2 regions of the Streptomyces sp. NPDC001868 genome follow, and region 1 is predicted to be linked to the other one. Evidence: riboswitches for the same ligand, from Rfam matches in the RefSeq annotation. Region 1 holds a riboswitch; the other holds the start of a gene.

Region 1 (4,448 bases):
CGGGACGGAGTCCTCCGGGTTGGCGAGGACACGCAGATACGCGAGGACGTCCCGGACCTCCTTGCGCTCGTAGAAGCGGACACCGCCGACGACCTTGTAGGGCAGGCCGACGCGGATGAACACCTCTTCGAAGACACGGGACTGGGCGTTCGTACGGTAGAAGACGGCGACGTCTCCCGCCTTCGCGTCGCCCGCGTCCGTCAGTCGGTCTATCTCGTCGGCGACGAACTGGGCCTCGTCGTGCTCGGTGTCGGCGACATAGCCGGTGATCTGCGCGCCCGCGCCCGCGTTGGTCCACAGGTTCTTGGGGCGGCGGGACTCGTTGCGCTCGATGACCGCGTTGGCGGCGCTCAGGATGGTCTGGGTGGAGCGGTAGTTCTGCTCCAGCAGGATCGTCGTCGCGTCCGGGTAGTCCTCCTCGAACTGGAGGATGTTGCGGATGGTCGCGCCGCGGAAGGCGTAGATCGACTGGTCGGCGTCACCCACGACGCACAGCTCGGCGGGCGGTACGTCCCCCTCGTTGGGCGGTACGTCCACGGGGTGCTCGGAGGTGCCGACCAGCTCTCTGACCAGGGCGTACTGTGCGTGGTTGGTGTCCTGGTACTCGTCGACGAGGACATGGCGGAAGCGGCGGCGGTAGTGCTCGGCGACGTCCGGGAAGGCGCGCAGCAGATTGACCGTCGTCATGATCAGGTCGTCGAAGTCGAGCGCGTTCGCCTCGCGGAGGCGGGACTGGTACATCGCGTAGGCCTGGGCGAGCGTCTTCTCGAAGCCGTCGGAGGCCTGGGCGGCGAAGTCCTCCTCGTCGATCAGCTCGTTCTTCAGGTTCGAGATCTTGGCGCTGAAGGACTTGGGCGGGAAGCGCTTCGGATCGAGGTCCAGATCACGGCAGACGAGCGCCATCAGGCGCTTGCTGTCGGCGGCGTCGTAGATCGAGAAGGAGGATGTGAAGCCGAGCCTCTTCGACTCGCGCCGCAGGATCCGGACGCACGAGCTGTGGAAGGTCATGACCCACATCGCGTGGGCGCGCGGGCCGACGAGCTGCTCGACGCGCTCCTTCATCTCGCCGGCGGCCTTGTTGGTGAAGGTGATCGCGAGGATCTGGCCCGGGTGGACATGCCGCTCGCCGAGCAGGTGTGCGATGCGATGGGTGAGCACCCGGGTCTTGCCGGAGCCGGCGCCGGCCACGATGAGCAGGGGCGAGCCGGCGTGGACCACGGCCGCGCGCTGGTTCTCGTTGAGCCCGTCGAGGAGGGCCGCCGCGTCCAGGGCCGGGCGGGGGGCGCCGTCGCGGTAGTACGCGTCGCGGTCCGGGGGCGCGTCGAACTTCCCGCCGAACAGATCGTCCGGAAGCGGCTCCGGTACGTGATCGTCCTCGGGCGGCGGCGGGGGCTCCTCCGCGTGGCCGCGGGGGGCCTGGAGGTCCGCCAGGAAGCTGTCGTCAAAGAGGCTGCTCATCGCTCTCCGAGTCTAGGCGCCCCCACTGACAGCGAGAGGCCGCCCCGGGAAGTCCGCATCCGCCACACACCGCGACCGCGTTGCGACGGTGAGCGATCGAGCGTACCGCCTGTCGTGCCGAAGAGGCTAAGGTCACGAAAACGTATCGGGCATATCGAACATCAACCTTCACACGGGCCACACGAGTTGGCTAGCTTTTTCTTCTGGGCCGTACGACCCAACCGGCGAACGTCGCCGGGCCGCACGACCCTCCGCCGAGTCCGGCACGCCTCCCGTGGCAGCCGGAGCCGGGGACCCACCGATCCTCTGGGGTGAATCGACCCGACCGCCGCACGCGGCAAGGGTCGTAGGGCAAACCTTCCGAAGCTTGCGCCCGAACCCGACAGCTAACTCGGTAGGCGGACAACGGAAGGAGACGCCGAACCATGGCGCCGCACCGCAAGCCGCGTCCTGCCGGAACACGCGTGGGCATACGCACCCCCGCTCTCGCCACGGCCGCCCTCACCTCCGTGGCCCTGCTCTCCCAAACGGCCGCGGCCGCACCCTCGGCCGACGACAAGCCGAGCCTGGAGGAAGTCGAGAAGAAGGTCGACGCCCTCTACCGCCAGGCCGGTTCGGCGACCGAGAACTACAACGCGGCCAAGGAGAGGACGACCAAGCAGAAGAAGCAGGTCGACACCCTCCTCGACTCCGTCGCCAAGCGCACGGAGAAGCTCAACGAGGCGCGGGAGGAGCTGGGTTCGTTCGCCGCGGCCCAGTACCGCACCGGCGCGGCCGCCCCCGATCAGGCCTCGCTGCTCCTGGCGGACAACCCGCAGGACTACTTCGACCAGAACCAGTTGATGGACCGGTTGACGGAGCGCCAGAAGGACGCCGTCGACGCGTACGTCACCGATCAGGCCGAGGCGACGAAGCAGCGCCAGGAGGCGAGCGACAGCCTCGAACAGCTCACCGAGTCACAGAACGCCCTCAAGACCAGCAAGGCCAAGGTCCAGGCGAAGCTCGCCCAGGCCCGCGAACTGCTCTCCACCCTCACCGCCGAGGAGCAGGCCCGGCTCGCCGCGATCGAACAGCGCGAGCGGGAGGAGGCCGACCGCAAGGCCGAGGAACTCGCGCGGCAGCAGACGGCGGCGCGGACGACGGCCCAGGAGGCGCAGGAGACCCAGGGCGCCCCGAGCACCCAAGGGGCCCAGGGGACCCAGGAGGAGCCCTCCACCGGCGCGGAGACGTCCACCGGCACCACCGAGACCGCCGCCCCGGCCGAGGACGCCACCTACGCCTCGAAGGCCGCCAAGGCCCTCGCCTTCGCCCGCGCGCAGATCGGCAAGCCGTACGTCTGGGGCGCCACCGGCCCCGGCTCCTACGACTGCTCCGGCCTCACCCAGGCCGCCTGGAAGGCCGCCGGCGTCGACCTGCCCCGCACCACCTACGACCAGGTCAAGACCGGCACGACCGTCCCCCTCGCCAACGCCAGGCCCGGCGATCTCATCTTCTTCTACGACAACATCGGCCACGTCGGCCTCTACATCGGCAACGGCATGATGATCCACGCCCCGAAGCCGGGAACGTACGTCCGCGAGGAGTCGGTCTTCTACGACGGGGAGTCGTCGATCCACAGCGTGGTGCGGCCGGCGTAGCGGCAGCGTTCTTCGCACAGACGCGCGAGCCCTCAGGTCCAGAGCACCGCGATGAAGACGTTCGCGATGGTCAGCGCGCCCACCAGGCCGAACAGCGGCTTCTCCACCGTCTCTTCGTCCCGTTTCACGTAGACCAGCCCCAGGATCACGATCAGCAGGGCGAGTTTGACGCCGATCTTGATGTTGTTGACGGGCTGGTCGTCGGCCTGGTTGAGGCCGACGAGAAGCACGCCGGTGACGAGCATCGTGAGGGCGCCGTGCAGCATGGCGGGGACGAATCGGGCGGTGCCCTGGCCCATGGCCTTCATCTGGGTGAGGAAGCCGCCCAGGAGGGAGGCGATGCCGATGATGTGGAGGCCGACGAGGATGTGGATGAGTACGTCCATGCGCGGAGCCTAATGAGAGGCCTGTGATCCACCGGCCACCGGGCGGGTACCCGGAGGCGCCGAGGGCGGCACGCTCCGGGCGTTCCGGGCGTCCCGGGCGTCCCCGACACCCTGACGATCTTGCATATATGCGCCGCATAGCACCGCCACACCCCCGCCCGGTCCGAAATCGCCGCATCGGTCATCGCGCAGCGTGAAGTCGACGGCGCCAGGACGGGATCACGGTCACATACGGTCACCTCGCGGTCGGTGCACGCCACTTCCGTACAACGCGTTACCGTGCCCTCACAGCCAGGTTTAGCGTCCTCCCTCAGGTGCCCGGCTCCCCACCGCCGCCCGGACCAGGGGCGGCAGTCGGACACCACCGCCGAGAAAGTCCGGCGGCGTCCCGCTCCCCCTGTGCGGGCCGCCGCCGGACGCGTCACCGCTTCCCCCAGGCGGTCCGTACGGACAGACGATGTTCGTACTTCGGACGGCGGTCGTACGGAGAGGACGTGGACTCCACGTGGCAGCGCACCGCAAGCCCAGACAGCGCTCGCTCGGCGGCCATACGGTCCGCACGGCCGCGACGTTCGCCCTCGCGGGCGCGGCGACCGCGACCGGTTTCGACGGCACCGGACACGCCGATCCACAGCTCACGCCTGACCAGGTCAAGGCGAAAGTGGACAAGCTGTACCAAGAGGCTGAGGTCGCCACCGAGAAGTACAACGGGGCGAAGGAGAAGGCCGACAAGGCGCAGGAGAACCTCGAAGAGCTGCGCGACCAGGCCGCCCGCCGCACCGAGCGCCTCAACTCGGCCCGGGACGAACTCGGTTCACTGGCGGCGGCGCAGTACCGGGACGGGGGCATGGACCCCTCCTGGCAGCTCGCCCTCTCCGCCGACCCGGACCAGTACCTGGACGGCGCCGCCCTCGCCGAGCGCGTCGGCAGCCGCCAGTCGGCGGACGTCGCGAGCGTACGGAAGCAG
Region 2 (4,448 bases), on a different contig from region 1:
CGAGATTTCCGAGCCGGACGTTTACGAACCGGTCGACTGGATCGGAGTGGATCGGGGCATCGTGAACCTGGCCACCACCTCCGACGGCGCCAACCATCAAGGGCGCGGCCTGACTCGCTATCGACGTTGGCAGGCTTGCAAGCGCGCTGAGTTGCAGCAGAAGAACACCCGCTCGGCCCGGCGGCGCCTGGCTTGCCGCAGGCAGAAGGAGAAGCGCCATACCACCCACGTGAACCATCGGATCAGTAAGGAGATCGTGTCCGTCGCCATGGGGGCCCCTCCCGCGCGAGCGAAGCCGAGCGTGGGGGAGCACCGGTCGCGGCATCGCTGTCGAAGCACTCGGCGGCATTCGTGAGCGGGTACGGCCTCGCGGCGACCAGCGGGACAGGATCTCCTCCTGGCCTTTCCACCAGCTCGGGCAGCATCTCGCATATAAGGCCCGCAGGGCTGGGGTGCCATTCCTGGAGGTGGATGCGGCCTACACATCGCAGCGTTGTCCGCGCTGCGGCCACACCGAGCGGGCCAACCGGTCCGACCGGGATCACTTCCGTTGTCGTCGGTGCGGCCTCGCTGGGCCTGCCGATGTCGTCGCCGGGGTCAACGTGCGCAACCGCGCACGCTCGGCGTGGGCATTCGTCACCATGCCCGTCCCGTCACCGGTGTAGCCGACAGCGGGAGATGCGACCTGTGACCGTCCTGTCGTAGAGGGCAGTCGGGAGCGCGACGCGGTGTGAACTGTCATGCGGCAGCCTGATGGTTCACGGCCGAGATGGTGACGTGATCTGCGCTGCATCGACTTGTTATAAACGATCGTCTGCGGCTACGTTCACACGTCAGTGCGAAGGGCCACCACACCCGTCGCACAGGCCACCGCTGTCGTGTGAAAGGCAACCGCATGCTCTCCGGGAACGGTCGTCACCGTCGCCCCCGTCAGGCTCCGGCTCTCCTCGTCGCGGCCGGAGTGACCGGATCGGCCATCGCGATTCCACTCCTCGGCGCCACCGGCGCGAGCGCGGCCAGCGGAACCACCTGGGACCAGGTGGCGGAGTGCGAGAGCGGCGCCTCCTGGAGCGCGGACACCGGGAACGGACGCTACGGCGGCCTCCAGTTGACCCAGGCGAACTGGGAGAAGTACGGCGGCCTCGACTACGCCACGAGCGCCGACCAGGCCAGCCGTTCGCAGCAGATAGCGGTCGCCGAGAAGGTGCTCGCCGACCAGGGCGTCGGCGTCTGGGCCACCTGTGGGCTGCTCCACAACCTGGGCGGCGACTCTGGTTCCGCCGACGTGGACACGGGCGTGGTGGACGACTCGACGAAGTCGGGCAGTTCATCTGACGCATCCGGTTCATCCGGTTCGTCTAGTTCATCCGGTTCGACCGATGCGACCGACCCGGACAAGTCGGCCGACGGCACCGGCTCCGGCGAATCGACCGATTCGAAGGACTCGCAGGATTCGGCTGGTTCATCCGAATCGTCCGAATCATCCGCATCACCCCCCGGCACCTTCGAAGGCTCCACCAAGACCAAGCCCGGCACCGACTCGGACGACTCCACGGACTCCGGCAGCACCAACTCGGACAAGTCGGCACAGAACGACAGCTCTTCGACTGTCGACGGCGGTGAAGGCGGCACCGGCCGCCATCGCGGCACCAGTGCCGACGAGAGCGCGGGCACGGGCGCCGGCGCCGGCGAGGACGCGGCCGGCACCTCCCGGGCCGACTCCACGCCCTCCGGCCGTCACGCCTCCCGTGGCGGCGACGCGGCGCGCGAGGCCGCCGAAGGCGCCTACACCGTCCGTGTGGGCGACAGTCTGACGGGCATCGTGAACTCGCTCGGGCTGGACGGCGGGTGGCGGGGGCTGTACGCCGAGAACGAGACCACGGTCGGAACTGACCCGGACCTTATCCTTCCCGGTCAGACCCTCGAAGTCGGTGCCGAAACGGGCGAAAAGTAGCGACAGTTCGGGTCCCGGTTCGACCCCGAATGCCCGTTTTGATCTACATGGGAGATGAATCACAGACCCCGTGATCGGCTTTGAAATTCGGGCAATCACCTGTTTACGGTCGTGACCGCTCGCCACTGGTGGGCCCATGCGGTCGGCACGCCGAATCCTGCCAGCGACCGCAAGGAACAGTCGTCGCGTCAAGCGCCGTAGGCAGGAGCGGGGGACCCAAGGTAAGTGCCGGGTCCGGCAGTTGAGGCCCTTCGGGGCAGCACCGCCGGAATCGGCTTGGGGTGAAGCCGCGCGACGTGAGCCGAAAGGCGAGCGGGCGCGGCCGGGCAACTCAACCGGCCCGAACCCGACAGCTCACCTCGCAGGCGTCGGTGAGGGGATCACTCCATGCTGTTTTCCAGCAAGGGCAAGCACCGTCGTCCGTCCAAGGCCGTTCGTGCCATCGCCGTCGCCGGTGTCACCGGCGCCGCCGCCGTGGCCGCTCCGCTGATGGTCGCCGGCAGCGCCTCCGCCGCCACCGCCTCCGAGTGGGACGCCGTCGCCCAGTGCGAGTCCGGCGGCGACTGGACCATCAACACCGGCAACGGCTACTACGGCGGTCTGCAGTTCTCCGCCTCCACCTGGGCCGCCTACGGCGGTACGCAGTACGCCTCCACCGCCAACCAGGCGAGCAAGGCCCAGCAGATCGCGGTCGCCGAGAAGGTCCTCGCGGGCCAGGGCAAGGGCGCCTGGCCGGTCTGCGGCACCGGCCTGTCCAGCGCCTCCTACGACGGCGCCGCCGCCTCCAGCGGCAACACGAACTCCGGCTCCGCGCAGGAGAGCACCCAGCAGAACACGCAGAAGAGCGCCAAGAAGAGCACCGAGGACACCCGCGCCTCCCGCTCCTCCGAGCGTGCCACCGTCGAGACCCCGACCGGCAAGAAGGTCAAGAAGGGCGACGGCGAGTACAAGGTCGTCAGCGGCGACACCCTCAGTGCCATCGCCGAGAAGAAGAACGTCAAGGGTGGCTGGGAGAAGCTCTTCGAGCTGAACAAGGACATCATCGACGACGCCGACTTCATCTACCCGGGCCAGCAGCTCCACCTGAGCTGACCCACGGCGATCACGACGGCCACCGGCCGCCTGCCATCCCCCACGGCCGCCCCCACGGCCGGGCAGGCGACCGGGCAGGCGGGGCGGGTTCGGCAGGGCCGAGAAATCGGGCCGCTCCCCGGCTGAACCACAGCCCGCTCACATCCGTGTCCTCCATAGTGAAGACCTCGTGAGGGCCGTCCCCCCGTCCCCACGGGCTCCCCGCCTCGGTGCGCATTCCCCCGTACGCACCGGGGCGGGGCTTTTCTTTGCCCGTTTCCCGGGCCTCTCCCCCTCTGTTCACCCGCTCCGCGCACGCTCCTTCTGTTCACTTTCTTGCCCACCCCCCTTTGTTCCGGCCTGAAACAATGGGTACGGTCTGTCTGTCCACGGGACGGTCGGTCGGCTGCCGACAGCCCGGGGGCGGTTAGGCTCTAGTCGCAAGGCCCAAGCGGCCCCGCACAACCAGCGTCACATCCCATGAAGGAGATGCTCGTGCCGTCCATCGACGTCGTCGTAGCCCGGGAAATCCTCGACTCGCGAGGCAACCCCACCGTCGAGGTCGAGGTCGGCCTCGACGACGGCAGCACCGGTCGTGCCGCCGTTCCGTCCGGCGCCTCCACGGGTGCCTTCGAGGCCATCGAGCTCCGTGACGGCGACCCCAACCGCTACCTCGGCAAGGGTGTGGAGAAGGCCGTCCTCGCGGTCATCGAGCAGATCGGCCCGGAGCTCGTCGGCTACGACGCCACCGAGCAGCGCCTGATCGACCAGGCGATGTTCGACCTGGACGCCACCGACAACAAGGGCTCGCTGGGCGCCAACGCCATCCTCGGCGTCTCCCTCGCCGTCGCCCACGCCGCCTCCGAGGCCAGCGACCTGCCGCTCTTCCGCTACCTGGGCGGCCCGAACGCGCACCTGCTGCCCGTTCCGATGATGAACATCCTGAACGGCGGCTCGCACGCCGACTCCAACGTGGACATCCAGGAGTTCATGATCGCCCCGATCGGCGCGGAGTCCTTCTCCGAGGCCCTGCGCTGGGGCGCCGAGGTCTACCACACCCTCAAGAAGGTGCTGAAGACCAAGGGCCTGTCCACCGGCCTCGGCGACGAGGGCGGCTTCGCCCCGAACCTGGAGTCCAACCGCGCCGCCCTCGACCTCATCCTCGAGGCCATCAAGGAAGCCGGTTACACCCCGGGCGAGCAGATCGCCCTCGCGCTCGACGTCGCCGCCTCCGAGTTCTACAAGGACGGCGTCTACACCTTCGAGGGCAAGGAGCGCTCCGCCGCCGAGATGACGGAGTACTACGCCGACCTCGTCGCGTCGTACCCGCTCGTCTCCATCGAGGACCCGCTGTTCGAGGACGACTGGGCCGGCTGGAACACCATCACCGAGAAGCTGGGCGACAAGGTCCAGATCGTCGGCG

What was found. A riboswitch is a leader RNA that binds a small molecule or an ion and turns the genes downstream of it on or off. The one in region 1 is predicted to bind cyclic di-AMP.
Region 2: it holds a riboswitch for cyclic di-AMP, as region 1 does, so the genes downstream of both, ABT147_RS16790 (transglycosylase family protein) here and ABT147_RS05715 (C40 family peptidase) in region 1, are expected to answer to the same signal.

Annotation. Positions count from the first base shown of each region.
Region 1 covers NZ_JBEOYO010000003.1:216,185-220,632, forward strand. The annotation lists gene pcrA (DNA helicase PcrA) at 1-1,458, opposite strand, end outside; cyclic di-AMP (ydaO/yuaA leader) riboswitch at 1,701-1,874, shown strand; gene ABT147_RS05715 (C40 family peptidase) at 1,884-3,095, shown strand; gene ABT147_RS05720 (hypothetical protein) at 3,128-3,481, opposite strand; gene ABT147_RS05725 (C40 family peptidase) at 3,987-4,448, shown strand, end outside.
Region 2 covers NZ_JBEOYO010000012.1:91,293-95,740, reverse strand. The annotation lists gene ABT147_RS16805 (RNA-guided endonuclease TnpB family protein) at 1-355, shown strand, start outside; gene ABT147_RS16800 (zinc ribbon domain-containing protein) at 237-665, shown strand; gene ABT147_RS16795 (LysM peptidoglycan-binding domain-containing protein) at 896-1,954, shown strand; cyclic di-AMP (ydaO/yuaA leader) riboswitch at 2,138-2,337, shown strand; gene ABT147_RS16790 (transglycosylase family protein) at 2,342-3,046, shown strand; gene eno (phosphopyruvate hydratase) at 3,521-4,448, shown strand, end outside.